Regions from separate parts of the Clostridium sp. JN-1 genome, predicted to be linked through region 1. Evidence: predicted binding sites of a transcription regulator. Region 1 holds the regulator's gene; the other holds the start of a gene.
The links. Region 1 encodes LexA, which represses DNA repair genes until DNA is damaged. Its sites were predicted from a motif close to CNAACANNTGTTNG; they were not measured.

Region 1 (8,247 bases):
AGATCTTAATGTCAAAAAATATATTACAGAAAGATTAGAATCATTAAATGACAAATTAAAATGGTTCTCAAAAAACATAGATAAATTGGAAGATGTAGTTATTGAAAATTCAAAAATACATATAGATAGATTAAAAAAAGATACTCCGCCTGAAGCAATGCAATTAAGTCAAAAACTTTATAAGATGATACCTAGAATTAAGCTTCCTGATCTACTTTTAGAAGTATCAAAATGGACAGGCTTTGATAGGAGTTTTATTCATGCTTCAACTGGGAATTCTGCTAAAGGTGAAGAAAAAACAATTCTTATGGCAGCTCTAATGGCTATAGGAACTAACATAGGATTGTCAAAGATGTCAGACTCAACGCCAGGCATATCTTATAAACAAATGGCAAATTCAGCTCAATGGAGGTTATATGATGATGCCATGAAAAAAGCACAAGCTACATTAGTTAATTACCATCATAAATTATTTTTGTCAGCATTTTGGGGTGATGGTAGTACTTCATCAAGTGATGGTATGCGTGTACAGGTTGGTGTTTCATCCTTATATGCTAATGCTAATCCTCATTATGGGACTGGTAAAGGTACAACAATGTACAGATTTGTAAGTGATCAATTTTCAACATTCTATACAAAAGTAATAAATACTAATGCTAGAGATGCAGTTCATGTAATTGATGGACTTCTTTATCATGAAACAGATTTAAATATTCAAGAGCATTATACGGATACAGCAGGTTACACTGATCAGGTTTTTGGATTAAGTCACTTATTAGGATTTAGGTTTGCCCCTAGAATTAGAGATATATCAGAACTTAAATTATATTGCGTTGGAAAAGCTAGCAATTTTCCTAAAATAGAAAGTATTGTAAATAGTCATATAAATATTAAAATTATTGAAGAAAACTTTGATGATGTTTTAAGATTAGCACATTCAATAAGGGAAGGGAAAGCTACTGCTTCACTTATAATGGGAAAATTAGGTTCTTATGCTAGGCAAAATGCTTTAGCCACAGCTCTTAGAGAGATGGGAAGAATAGAAAAAACTATATTTCTTTTAGATTATATAACTAATGAATCCCTTAGAAGACGTATACAAAGAGGACTTAATAAAGGTGAAGCTATGAATGCTCTTGCAAGAGCTGTATTCTTTGGAAAACGTGGAGAATTTAGAGAACGTGAATTGCAGGATCAACTTCAAAGAGCAAGTGCTTTAAATATTTTAATAAATGCAATAAGTATTTGGAATACTACATACTTACAAAAAGCAATAGACTACATAAAGCAAAATCAGACAATTGATGAAAGCTTACTTAAACATATATCTCCATTAAGCTGGGAACACATTAATTTACTTGGAGAATATAATTTTGATTCTAAAAATATTCCTGAATTTAATGAGCTAAGACCATTAAATATAACTAATCCATGATATGTCTTAGAGTGGGTGAAAAGTTGAATTTTCACCCATTTTTCGTCTTAGCGTGGGTTTTGTCGGAAATGTTGGCGGTACCCAATATAGTAAAGGCTTAATCACTAACAGAACATAAGTTTGATATTTATATTATTATGTGATATAATTCAAAATATAGTAAGTTAGTGAGGTGTTCTTTATGGCAAGGATTAAAAGTAATAAGCAAATAGAAATATATGAATTTATAAAAAGTCATATACGGCAAAAAGGCTACCCACCATCTGTAAGAGAAATTGGTGCAGCAGTTGGATTAAGTTCTACCTCTACAGTCCATGGTCATCTTGAACGTTTGGAGAAAAAAGGACTTATAAAAAGAGATGCTACAAAACCAAGAACTATAGAAGTTGTAGAAAATTCAATGAGCAGAAAAGAAATGATAAATATACCTATTATAGGAACAATTACTGCAGGTGTTCCTATATTAGCTGTAGAAAACATAGAAGATACTTTTCCATTACCAGCAGACTATGTTAAAAGCAGCAATCAATTATTTATATTAAAAGTATCTGGTGAAAGCATGATCGATGCAGGGATATTTAGTGGAGATTTTTGTATAATAGAAAAAACTAATTCAGCTGAAAATGGTGACATTGTTGCAGCTTTAATAGAAAATGAAGCTACTTTAAAGAGATTTTTTAAAGAAAAAGATCATATAAGGCTTCAACCCGAAAACAAAACAATGAAACCAATAATCGTACAAGATTGCAAGATTATTGGCAAATTAGTTGGTCTCTACAGACGCTATCTATAAGTTTTTCTTACTTTAGAATACTCGAAAGTGCAATAAGTATACCAATTTTAGCATGTTCAAAAGTAAGTCCTCCCTGCAAGTAACCTATATATGGCTCTCTAATAGGTGCATCAGCTGAGAGTTCTATTGAAGAACCTTGAACAAAGGATCCTGCTGCCATAATTACCTGATCTTCATATCCAGGCATATCCCATGGTTCACATTGCACAAACGAATCTATAGGAGAGCCAGATTGAATACCCTTGCAAAAGTTTATAAGTTTTTCTTTATCGTTAAACTTTATTGCTTGTATTATATCGCTCCTCTTGTCAGTGTACCTAGGAAGTACTTCAAAATCAGCAAGTTCCATTATTCTTGAACAAAATATGGCTCCTTTTAATGCTTCTATAGCTATATGCGGTGCCAAAAAGAGTCCTTCATATAAAAGCCTCATAACACCAAAAGTAGAGCCGCATTCCCCGCCTATTCCTGGAGCCGTAAGTCTATACGATGCTTGAGTTACATATTCTTCCTTACCTGCTATATAACCGCCTGTTGGAGCTATACCTCCGCCTATATTTTTAATAAGTGATCCTGCTATTAAGTCAGCTCCAACTTCTGTTGGTTCTATTGTATCTATAAATTCTCCATAACAATTATCTACAAAACATATTAATTTAGGATTAATACCTTTTACAAAATCTATAATTTCTTTTATTTCTGATACTAGAAATGATTTTCTCCATCCATAACCAGTAGATCTTTGGATATGTACCAATTTTATACTTTCATCATTTTCAATTTCAGACTTTATCTTATCAAAATCAGGTTTTCCTTCCGATGTTAAATCTACTTGTTTATATTTTACTCCATATTCTTTCAAGGAACCTATATTTTTATTACCACTTATTCCTATAACATTATGTAATGTATCATAAGGAGTTCCACATACTGATATCATAGTATCGTTGGGTCTCAGATTGCCAAATAGTGCAGTAGCCAAGGCATGTGTACCATTTACGAAATGTGGTCTTACAAGTGCACTTTCAGAATTGAATACTTTAGCGTATACTTTATCTAGTGAATCTCTTCCTATATCTCCATATCCATATCCTGATGAATTTGTGAAATGGGATTCACTTATTCTTTCACTTTGAAATGCATGTAATACTTTTAATTGATTATATCCTTTTATATCATCATATATTTCAAATTGTTCTCTTACATCTTTAATAGCTTGATCATAAAGTTCAAATACCCTATCATTTATATGATATATACTTTTTAACTTTTGTTTTTCTAAATCTATCATTTTTGTATTAAAACCTCCAATATGCTTTATTTGTAATTCAAGCTATTATTATATCACAAAAAAGGGAATAAGCAAAATATTGCCTATCCCATTTTATCTACGTTTTAATATTAAAAACTATTACTCAGAAGGATTATTATTAAACAAAACTGGTCTTGATGGATTGATAGTAGATATTGCGTGTTTATACACCATCATCTGCCTTCCATCACAATCCAAAATTACAGTAAAACTATCAAATCCTTTTACATTACCTTTTATTTGGAAACCATTTGTCAAATAAATAGTAACCTGAGTTTTATTTTTCCTAGCTCCATTTAAAAATATATCCTGTAAGTTATTGACCGTTTTACTCATATACTTCCCCTCCATAATCTTTATTTTATATATTCTATATAATCTAATGAATTCCTCTTAATTTTATAAATTCTTTAATTCTTGAACTTTTTTACATATGTATTCTGCAATTTGATTATCTGCATTAAATTCATCTTTATCTATCCATATAACTCTTTTATCTTTTCTAAACCATGTTAATTGTCTCTTAGCATAATTTCTACTTCCCTTTTTTATCATATAGATAGCTTCATCTAAACTTATTTTTCCATCGAGATAGTACAGTATTTCTTTATACCCTATGCCTTTCATTGACTGCATTTCTGAAGTATATCCCATTCTTTTTAAACTTTTGACTTCGTCTATCAGACCTTTTTCTATCATTATATCTACCCTTTTATTTATTCTATCATATAATTTAGCTCTGTTCATAGTAAGTACAAAGTAATAAATTTTATAAGGTATATCGTATATATCATTATCCTTATTAAAATCACTTATAGTTTTGCCTGTCAGCTTATAAACTTCTAGAGCTCTTATAACTCTTTTTAAATCATTTGGGTAAAGCTTGTTATAAGATTCAATGTCAACTTCTTTTAATAATTCATGTACATATTCTTTTCCATTTTTAAGTGCAAGATTCTGAAGATACTTCCTATACTCCAAATCTGTAGATGCTTCTGTAAAACTGTAATTACACACGAGAGAATTTATGTAAAGTCCAGTACCTCCCACGAGCATCGGCAATTTCCCTCTAGACGTTATTTCGTCTATTGTTTCTTGAGCAAGTTTTTTGTATTGAGAAACGTCAAAATTCATATTTGGATCTACAATATCTATAAGATGGTGCGGTACTCCTTGCATTTCGGATTTTGTAACCTTTGCAGAACCTATATCCATATATTTATATATTTGCATTGAATCTGCAGATACAACTTCTCCATTTAACTTTTTTGCTAAGTTTATCGATATGTCGGTTTTGCCAACAGCAGTAGGACCTGCTAAAATAAATAAATTCTTCATACTAATCACTCCTATTACTGTATCCTTTTAAACTTCTTTTCGAATTGATTTAACGTAACCTTTATTATAGTAGGTCTTCCATGCGGACACGTAAAAGGATCATCTAAGAATCTCAATTCATCAACAATATGATTCATTTCTAAAGAGCTTAAACTATCATTTGCTTTGATAGCTGCTTTACAAGCTAACCTGGCTATTAAATCATATTTAACTTCCCAAGTTTCACCAGAACCCATATTTTTTAAGTTATCCAGTATATCAATAAACAAACGCTTAAAATCTGGTTTACCGAGTATCATAGGTACTTCTCTTATGCTTAATGTATTTTCTCCAAATAACTCTATATGAAAACCAGCATTTTTAAATAAATCCTTGTTATCAATATAATAAGAAAAGTCATCTGCCGATAATTCCAAAATTGCCGGTGAAATCAATAGTTGAGAAACTATCTTGTTTTTCTTTATATCCTTTTTATATTTTTCAAATAGTATCTTTTCATGTGCAGCATGCTGATCTATAACATAAAGCGTATCATCATATTCACACAATATATACGTGCTGTGAAATTGTCCTATTATATTTAGTTTAGGAAATTTAGGTACTAAACTATCATCTGTATCTTTCTTTATAGTATCATTGTGATTTGATTCATAATTGACATCCAAATTGCTTTTATAATTAGTTTCATTTACATTTGGTGCATCATGGTTGTCGTGTATAAGACTATAATTATCATTATTACCAATTTCTTTATTTATATAATAACCTTTTTTATCAGATTGCAAATCTATTGGTATTTGAACAACACTGCGTTCCTCATTTTTCTTTTCTTTAGGTTTATCAATGATTTTATTTAATATACCATCACTTTCTGCAGTAGTGTCAGATTCTATATTAAATGAATTTTTGAGACTTTCACGAAGTGCTTCATGTACTGTATCAAATACTATTTTAAATACATACCTATCATCCCTAAATTTGATTTCTGATTTAGTTGGATGCACATTTACATCAATATACTCTGGAAATACATCTAAAAATAAGATAAAAAATGGATGCTTATTTATTGTAATAAAAGATTTAAAAGCATTTTCTACAGCTGCAGTTATTAACTTGTTTTTTATGTACCTCTTGTTTACAAATATACTTTGATTGTTTCTACTTCCTCTGCTTATTTCAGAATTACCTATATAACCATAAATTGAAACAATATCAAAGTGTTTTTCAAAGCTTATTATATTATCACATACCTTTTTACCATATATTGATCTCACAGCATCTATTAAATTTGATGTACCATAAGTATTAACTGCCTTTTTACCATTATTTATGAGTTTAAAGCTTATATCTGGATTACATAGTGCCAATCTATTTACTATGTCCGATATATATGAAGTTTCCCTACTGGAGGATTTTAAAAACTTTTGTCTTGCAGGTACATTAAAAAATATGTCTCTAACTTCAACAGATGTGCCCACATTAGCGGCTGCTTCATTTATTCCATTTACCGTACCGCCATCTATTACAATTTCTTTTCCAAAATCAAAATCCGAAGTCCTGCTTTTTAAAACAGTATGTGATATAGAAGCTATACTTGCCAGTGCTTCTCCTCTAAATCCCATTGTATTTACCTTATATATATCATCTAAATTATTTATTTTACTGGTAGCATGAGGCATAAAAGCCTTTTGTATATCATCTGGATGAATTCCATTTCCGTCATCTGTAACCCTTATAAGATGTTTTCCTCCATCTTCTATTTCAACAGATATATTTTTAGCCTTAGCATCTATACCATTTTCCACTAATTCCTTCACTACTGAAAATGGTTTTTCAATAACTTCACCAGCTGCTATTTTATTAAAAGTATCTTCATTTAATACATTTATTCTCTTCAAATTATCACCTTCAGATAATTAAACATTTTAAAGTTCTTTAGCTTTTTTTATTATATCATATAATTTATTAAACCCTTCCATAGGTGTCATATTTAATATATCTACATTCAAGATGTCTTTAATTAGATTTTCTTTTTGTATATCAAAAAAATCTACTTGTTTTTCTTGAGCCTTTTTAGCATCCTCTACCTTTTCTTCTTTAACTAAAGCAGCTTCCTGTACTGCTCCATTTGTAATCTTTTCTACATTTACGCTGTCTTCCTTAGAGTCTTCTATATAACTTAATACTTCTCTTGCTCTTTTTATGACCTCACTTGGTAATCCAGCTAATTTTGCAACTTCTATTCCATAAGATTGGTCTGCTCCACCCCTTATAATCTTACGTAAAAAAGTTATATCACTACCTTCTTCTTTTACAGATACAGAATAGTTTTTAACACCTTTTATAATCTTCTCCAGCTTTGTGAGTTCATGATAATGAGTTGCAAACAAAGTTTTACATCTAAGTTTTGGATTATTACATATATACTCTATAATTGACCACGCAATACTAAGGCCATCATAAGTACTTGTGCCTCTTCCAACTTCGTCTAAGAGTACTAAACTCTTATGGGTTGCATTTTTTAATATGTTTGATACTTCCCACATTTCAACCATAAAAGTACTTTTCCCAGCAGCTAGATCATCAGATGCACCTATTCTTGTAAATATCTTATCGCAAATACATATATCTGCTTTTTTAGCTGGTACAAAACTGCCTATTTGAGACATAATCACAATTAAAGCTACTTGCCTCATATATGTAGACTTACCTGCCATATTAGGTCCTGTAATCAATAAAAGTTGATCATCTTCTGTATTTAAATTAGTATCATTTGATACAAAAGTTCCAGTATCCATTGACTTTTCAACTACTGGATGTCTTCCATCTACAATATGTATTTCATCTTTATTGTTTATTTCAGGTTTGCAATAGTCATTTTCAAGTGCTGCATAAGCTAGTGAATTTAAGCAATCTATTTCAGATATTATCCTTGCAGTATTTTGCATTCTGCTGACTTGCTTTTCTACAGTTTCTCTTATATTTACAAATACATCATATTCTAAATTTATTAACTTTTCTTCAGCTCCAAGTATTTTGTCTTCCATTTCCTTTAATTCTGGAGTTATATACCTTTCTGCATTTGCTAAAGTTTGTTTTCTTATATATCTTCCTTCAGGTACTAAATTTAAATTCGATTTAGTTATTTCTATATAATATCCGAAAACTTTGTTATATCCTATTTTTAATGATTTTATACCAGTAGCATTTTTCTCATTACTTTCTAAATTTGCAATCCACTCTTTTCCATGAGCCTTTGCCTTTCTAAGTTCATCTATTTCTTGATTAAAACCTTCTTTTATAAGATTGCCTTCTTTTAATGATATAGATGGAGTATCCATTATAGAGTTATCAAGTAATTCATATATG
Region 2 (8,247 bases), 270 kb from region 1:
GATAAAATCATTTTTATTCCTCCATTTCAACAATACTTATCTATTTTTAAAGGTACTTTTAGTTAATTTTAAATAACTAACTTAGAATACTTAGCCTAACTTCTAGCTACTAAAATAACTCCTATCATGATGAATATAACACCAATTATCCTTGTAAGTGAAATATTCTCCTTAAATATGAAATAAGAGAAAAGCATAACTAAAACATAACCCATACTTACCATAGGATATGCATAACTTAATTCCACTTTGCTTAAAACCTTTATCCATAATAAAAAACTTACACCATAAGATACTATACCGCACATAACTGGAATATTTTTTATTATGCTAATTATACTTGGTATTAAATGTCCTATAGTTAAATCTAACTCGACTCCTGTTATGCCGTACTTTACTAATACCTGTCCTACAGAACCTAATAAAACTGAAACTAATATTAATATTGTCATAAATTTAACTCCTTGTATTTACATATCGTAAGCTTAATAAAATGATAAAATCCATATACAAATATGAATATTTCAGGGAATGAATATCTTCCCTGACCTTCTGTTATAAAATATACTGAAGTAAACATACAAAATAAAATTACACAGTATAAATCAAATTTATTTATATCTCCAGATTTAAAATTAAATATATTTAGCAGTACATATATTCCATATAATAAAATGTATACTATTCCAAAAGCAAAAACAACACTTCTAATTATACCAGTAATTAAATATAAAACTGCCTTTGAACAATGGCTTAAATTAGCTCCATAAGTACTGTATACTATATCATCTCCTACAAAATATGTATTAAATAGCCTTTTAAAACCAAGTTCCATAAATTGCTTAGGATGAGATTTTATCCACTTTTTAGCTGCACTGCTTAACATCTTATTTTTTTGAGTCATATTTGCATTTTTATATTCTTGTGTTTTTACAACAGAATTTTCTACATCTTCTGCAGCCATCCATCTGCCATTCTTATTTTGTGAATTATTATTTATATATAAAACAATCCCGCCGTTATTTGATACATATGTAAATTGACCTATTAATTTTGTATTTCTATACAGCCATGGAGTCAGTATTAAAAAGCTTAAGATGAGTACAACAGCTGAATTTAAAAGCGGCTTCAAAAGTTTTTTTTGAATTATCAAGTCTACTAAAAAAATAGCAAGAAAAAAAACTATAAAAAATGGTTTTATCATTGTATTTAAACCAGTTAAAATCCCTATTAATACATACTTTAATCTTAGTTTACTAAAATACAAACATGTTATTCCAAGTAATATTGTAGTAAATAATATTTCTGTTCCCAAAATACTATTATAAAATATATTATTTGGCATAAATACAAATAAAGCAAATATTATTTTTCTTTCTATTTCCTTTAATGGTATCCTCTTTAATATAATCAAGAAAAATAAGTTTGAGATTAAGGTAAGAATTATATTAAATATTTTTGCATTAAGTATGCTTACTCCAAATACCTTAAATATTTGTCCTAATACTATTGGGTAACCTACTGAGGTATATGTGTCTCCCCATTGTTTTCCATTAGCTATTTCAGCAGCTAATTCATAATAATAATTAAAATCAGAAAATGGTTTAGTGTTTACAAGAGCTGCCCATAATATACAGCAAATTAAACCTGCCAGCATTATGATTTCATAATACTTATTTTGTTTTATTACGTTGATTTTCATAACAACTATTAGTCCTTTCTGTGCTCACTACAATTTTAAGTATATTATAAGTAATACCGATATCCCCCATAATACTATATTTATTAAAAAAGGAGTATCTTTAAAAAATACATCTTCTGGTTTTCCACCTATGTTCTTTTTATCCATCAAATATTGGTACCTAAATATTCCATACAGTACAAACGGTATTGTAAAAATCATAGTTTTGCTTTGTACAGAACTAAAAGTATAGAGACAGTATGCCATCAATATAGATGGTGTCACTATAGTAAGCATTTTATCTATCATATCTACAGAATACTCTTCTAATATTTTTCTATGTGATGCACTCTTATCTTTTAAAGCTATAATTTCACTCTTTCTCTTATTAAGTGCTATAAACAGAGCTAAAAGTATAGTACATAAAAATAGCCATGGAGATACTTGTACACCTGTAGCAAGACTTCCACTTTCTACTCTGAGTACAAACCCAAAGGTTATAGTCATTACATCTATTATCACCATGTTTTTTAACTTAAAACAATAAAATATATTCACAACTATATAAATCAAAAATATTGATAATATTTCTATGTTTAAATATAGATAAGAAAGAGATATAACACAAAAAACCACAAAAATATCCAGTATAACAGCAGTTTTCTTAGAAACTCTGCCGCTTGGAAGCGGTCTTTTTTTCTTGTCTGGATGGCACTTATCTTTTTCAATATCAACTATATCATTTAATATATATATAGTTGATGATGTAAGACAAAATAAAGCAAATGTCAATATATTGTAGTAAACTACACTTTTATCTAAAAACTTACCTGAAAAAACTACAGCAGCAAATACAAAAAAATTCTTAATCCACTGTTTTGGTCTCATTAATTGTAATATCGCTTTTATGTCCATATTTTCCTCCTTACAACAAACAACTATAATTACAATGTCTTTTTACATTTTAACACAGAGCACGATATAGTCAACTTTATTTGTACAAATTTTTTGTCTATATATAATTTTATCACATAATTTTTAAGTATTTAAAATTAATTTTTCGCAAAATATAATTTCCACAGTATTTATTCAACAAGTTAACAGAGTATTAAAAAAAGGCTTGAAAACTCAAGCCCTCTATTTATATACTATTTACTATCTTGGTTGAATTATTAATTTTATTGCAGTTCTCTCTTCACCATCTATTTCAATATCGGTAAATGCTGGAATGCAAATTAAATCTATACCGCTTGGTGCTACAAACCCTCTTGCTATTGCTACAGCCTTTACAGCTTGATTTAGAGCTCCTGCTCCTATAGCTTGTATCTCTGCGGCTCCTCTTTCTCTCAAAACACCTGCTAATGCCCCTGCCACTGAATTTGGACTCGATTTTGCTGAAACTTTTAATACTTCCATAATAAACCTCCTACATATTAATTATAAAATTATTTAACTTTATTTGTTATTGTTACTACAATATACTATTCTACATAAAATTAAAAATTCCTTTTAGATTTTGTAAATCTACTTACAAAATTTAAAAGGAATATTAATAAAATTAATTATTTTGCGTACTCAATAGCACGTGTTTCTCTTATTACATTTACTTTTATTTGACCAGGATACTCTAATTCATTTTCTATTCTCTTAACTATGTTCCTTGCCATTTCCACAGCTCCTGCATCATCAACTTCTTCTGGTTTGATCATGATTCTTATTTCCCTGCCCGCTTGAATGGCATATGACTTTTCCACACCTTCACATGAATTTGCTATTTCTTCCAGCTTTTCTAATCTCTTTATATAAGCTTCCAAAGTTTCTCTTCTAGCTCCAGGTCTTGCTGCTGATATAGCATCTGCTGCCTGGACAAGTACAGCCTCTAATGACTCAGATTCTACATCATCATGATGAGCTGCAATAGCATTTACAATTATAGAAGATTCATGATATTTTTTTGCAACTTCTGACCCAATAATTGCATGAGGTCCTTCTACTTCATGGTCAACAGCCTTACCTATATCATGAAGCAATCCTGCCCTTTTAGCAATAGTAGGATCAATTCCAAGCTCTGATGCCATAAGACCAGCTAAGTATGCAACCTCAATAGAATGTTTTAATACATTTTGACCATAACTAGTTCTATACTTTAATCTTCCCAATAACTTTATTAATTCCAAGTGAAGACCATGTACTCCTGTTTCGAAAGTTGCTTGTTCTCCTTCTTCTTTAATGTTATTTTCTACTTCCTTCTTAGCTTTTTCAACCATTTCCTCAATTCTTGCTGGATGAATTCTGCCATCAATTATCAGTTTTTCCAACGCTATTCTAGCTACTTCTCTTCTTATAGGATCAAATCCCGATAGAATTACTGCCTCTGGTGTATCATCAATTATTAAATCAACACCAGTTAATGTTTCAAGAGTCCTTATATTTCTACCTTCTCTTCCTATTATTCTCCCTTTCATTTCATCATTAGGGAGAGAAACAACATAAACAGTCGTTTCTGCAACATGATCTGCTGCACATCTTTGAATAGCACATGTTATTATTTCTCTTGCCTTTTTATCTGCTTCTTCCTTTGCCCTTGTTTCTACTTCTTTAATCATCATTGCAGATTCATGTTTTATTTCCTTATTAACCTCATCTAGCAATATTTCTTTAGCCTGTTCAGATGTTAAACCTGACAATCTCTCAAGTTCTTTTCTCTGCTTTTCATATAATTGTTCCACATTTTGTTGTAATTCATCAATTTTTTGCTGCTTTTTATTTAGATTTTCATCTCTTTTTTCAAGCATATCACTTTTTTTATCAAGTAATTCTTCTCTTTGAATTAACCTTCTCTCAAATCTCTGAGATTCATTTCTTCTATCCCTTGATTCCTTATCAAAATCTGCCCTTAATTTATGAACTTCTTCTTTAGCCTCAAGTATTGCCTCTTTCTTTTTGGATTCTGCATCCCTTTTAGCTTCTTCTTTTAATCTATTGGACTCTTTAAGAGCCTCCGATCTTATAGTTTCAGCTTTATTTTTTATAAGGTATAACATTATTAACAAAACAATAGCTACTATTATACCAGTAATAATTACATATATAATAGAATTCATATAAACACCTCCTTTGCTTTTATCACGTATATATATTTTAGGTAAAATATGCAAGCATAGAAAAGGTGCCTTATTTTATTCAATTGGTAACTAGTCAAAATAAATGATAAACCAGAATTTGTCTTAATTTTATATTATATTTTTATTATTGTCAAGTTTTAAGTGTTATATTATTAATATAATCCGTTATTTTACAATAACAAGAATTTATATTAGAATATCATGTTTTCCTTATGAAATATCAAGTTTTCCTTATGTTTTTATTTGAAATTTTATTTACTTTGAGTATCTTCTTCTTTTTTTAGTTTATCTTCTTCTTTTTTTAGTTTATCTTTTCCCTTAGCATCTTCATCTATCTTAGGATTTACGGCAGGAAGGTTATATTTTTGTCTTATATTATTTTCTATTTCATACATTATCTTAGGATTTTCTCTAAAAAATTGTTTTGCGTTTTCTCTTCCCTGCCCGAGCCTAGTTTCTTTGTATGAAAACCATGATCCACTTTTTTGAACAAGTTCTTCTCTAACACCAACATCTAAAACATTTCCCTCTCTTGATATTCCTTGGTTATACATTATATCAAATTCTGCTTGTTTAAATGGAGGTGCAACTTTATTTTTAATTACTTTAACCCTTGTTCTATTACCTACTATTTCATCACCTTGTTTTATAGAATCTATTCTTCTAACATCCAGTCTAACAGAAGAATAGAATTTTAGTGCTCTTCCGCCTGGAGTAGTTTCTGGATTTCCAAACATAACCCCTACTTTTTCTCTCAACTGGTTAATAAATACTACAGAACATTTGGACTTGTTTATAGCCCCAGTAAGTTTTCTTAAAGCTTGAGACATAAGTCTTGCTTGTAAGCCAACATGTGAATCTCCCATTTCTCCTTCTATTTCTGCTTTAGGAACTAGTGCAGCAACAGAATCAACTACTATTACATCTATAGCTCCTGATCTTACAAGTGCTTCAGCTATTTCAAGTGCTTGTTCTCCAGTATCTGGTTGAGATACAATTAAATTTTCTATATCCACTCCTAATTTCTTAGCATATCCTGGATCAAGAGCATGTTCAGCGTCTATAAATGCTGCAGCTCCTCCAGCTTTTTGTGCTTCAGCTATTATATGTAGAGCTACTGTAGTTTTACCAGATGATTCAGGTCCAAATATTTCTACAACCCTTCCCTTGGGGATACCGCCAATTCCAAGTGCTATATCCAGATCTAAACATCCAGTTGATATAGCATCTAAATCCAATACGCTGTTTTCACCAAGTTTCATTATAGAACCTTTACCAAATTGCTTTTCTATTTGCGTTAACGCAGAATCAAGTGCTTTTAATTTTTCAGTATTAATATTTGCCAAAATAGCCACTTCCCTTCCTTAATTATGGCATATATACTATATAGTATACGGGTTCGAACATTTGTTCTAAACTAATTATATAATATATTATATATTTGGTCAACCTAGTATAAGTTCAGCTATTTAAATCAAATATAACATTTATTATAGAAATCTATGCCTATAATTTAAAATTATCAAAAACATAGGTATTTTCTATATAGACATTATAATTATTTACATAAAATTATATTTTAAACAATCGAGTATAAGGAAAATAATTAATTTATTTTCTGTTCTTATGCACCGCGTGAGTAATACGCTAGAGCTAGAGCTAGAGCTTGAGCAGCTTTATAGGGTTCCTAACTCATAAGTTGACTTAGGCTGTAATCTGACTTGGGCACATAAAATAAAGAGTTAAATTTTTTAAAATTTAACTCTTTAATAAACCTATTTATCAGGTCTAAGCATTTCCTTATTCTTAATAAAATAATCTAGTCCAGATATTATAGTTATAATTATAGCTAATGTCATAGCCACATCTGTTGTCATATTTAAAAACTTATGAGGATGTTTAATAAATTTTTCTAGCATTCCTAGAAAAACATGTTGATAATTTAAATTTATTAATGCTAATACTATAGCTATTATCTGAGTAACTGTTTTTGCTTTTCCCCATTTACTTGCTGCTATAACTTTTCCTTCTGCAGCAGCTACAGTCCTAAGTCCAGTAACAGCAAATTCTCTAGCTATAATTATTATTGCTACCCATGAAGGAATTACATGGTATTCAACTAGACATACTAGTGCTGTTGTAACCAATAACTTATCTGCTAGAGGGTCCATTAATTTCCCAAAACTAGTTACTTGATTTCTGCTTCGCGCAATATATCCATCCAACTTATCTGTTATAGATGCTATAATAAATATAGCTATAGAAATAAGTGTACCATAAGGTATCCCTTTTATAGTTATAAATATTAAAAAAACAGGAACTAATATAATTCTAAGTATTGTAAGTTTATTAGCAAGATTCATAGTACACAACTCCTATTAAATCATATTCAAAAGCATGAGTGATTTTTACTTTAACAATTTCTCCTATCTTTAAGTCTTTATCACATTTAAAGTAAATGAGTCCATCAACTTCAGGAGTCATTTCATAACTTCTCCCATACCATTCTTCGTCTTTACCTTCCACTATAACGTCATATACTTTTCCAACCTTTTCACTATTAATATCCTTGGATATCTGTTGTTGAATACTCATAAGTTCTTCTTCTCTACTCTCTTTGATTTCCTCAGTAATTTGAGAATTCATCAAAGCTGCAGGAGTTCCCTCTTCTCTAGAATATTTAAAAACTCCTAATTTGTCAAATTTGATATCCTTAATAAATTCTTTCAATTCATCAAAATCATCCTGGGTTTCTCCAGGAAAACCTACTATAATAGAAGTTCTAAGTACAATATTTTTTATCTTTTGTCTCAATTTATGTATATTGCTTATTATATCTTGTCTTGTTCCTTTCCTTCCCATAGCTTTTAGCACATGATCACTTATATGTTGAATTGGTATATCTAGATACTTACATACTTTACTATTTCGTGCCATTTCATCTATGAGTTCCTGAGTAATTTGTTCAGGATAACAATACAGAATTCTGATCCATTCTATGCCATCTATAAGAGAAAGCTTTTTTATAAGTTCATGGAGCATGCTTTTACCATATATATCAATACCATAAATACTTGTGTCCTGTGCTATAAGTATCAGTTCTCTTACTCCCAAGCTAGCTAAATCAGATGCTTCCCTTAAAATATTTTCCATATGCCTGCTTCTATATTTCCCTCTTATTTTAGGTATTATACAGTAAGTGCAAAAGTTGTCACATCCTTCTGCTATCCTTATATAAGCATAGTGTGAATCAGTAGTTAGAACCCTATTTCCTTCATTTATATTTACATCACTATAGGTACAGCTATAAAACTTATTTTGATTTCCATTCATACAACTTTCTATAGCTCCACTTAACTTGTCATAGTCATTTACTCCAAGTAATATATCTATTTCCGGAATCAAATCCATTAATTCCTTACCATATCTTTGTGTAAGGCA

Region 2: a site for LexA is predicted at 6,207-6,220, ahead of recA (recombinase RecA). Genes of this name have one in related genera too.

What each region holds. Positions count from the first base shown of each region.
Region 1 covers NZ_CP033465.1:1,480,506-1,488,752, reverse strand. Annotated here, with positions in the region: partial or broken gene EBB51_RS07090 (Tn3 family transposase) at 1-1,435, shown strand, start outside; gene lexA (transcriptional repressor LexA) at 1,617-2,228, shown strand; gene EBB51_RS07080 (methionine gamma-lyase family protein) at 2,236-3,519, opposite strand; gene hfq (RNA chaperone Hfq) at 3,640-3,876, opposite strand; gene miaA (tRNA (adenosine(37)-N6)-dimethylallyltransferase MiaA) at 3,940-4,878, opposite strand; gene mutL (DNA mismatch repair endonuclease MutL) at 4,893-6,776, opposite strand; gene mutS (DNA mismatch repair protein MutS) at 6,804-8,247, opposite strand, start outside.
Region 2 covers NZ_CP033465.1:1,748,849-1,757,095, forward strand. Annotated here, with positions in the region: gene EBB51_RS08230 (pyridoxal phosphate-dependent aminotransferase) at 1-11, opposite strand, end outside; gene EBB51_RS08235 (SMR family transporter) at 96-452, opposite strand; gene EBB51_RS08240 (hypothetical protein) at 449-1,702, opposite strand; gene EBB51_RS08245 (decaprenyl-phosphate phosphoribosyltransferase) at 1,730-2,596, opposite strand; gene spoVS (stage V sporulation protein SpoVS) at 2,837-3,097, opposite strand; gene rny (ribonuclease Y) at 3,244-4,785, opposite strand; gene recA (recombinase RecA) at 5,058-6,152, opposite strand; gene pgsA (CDP-diacylglycerol--glycerol-3-phosphate 3-phosphatidyltransferase) at 6,582-7,169, opposite strand; gene rimO (30S ribosomal protein S12 methylthiotransferase RimO) at 7,156-8,247, opposite strand, start outside.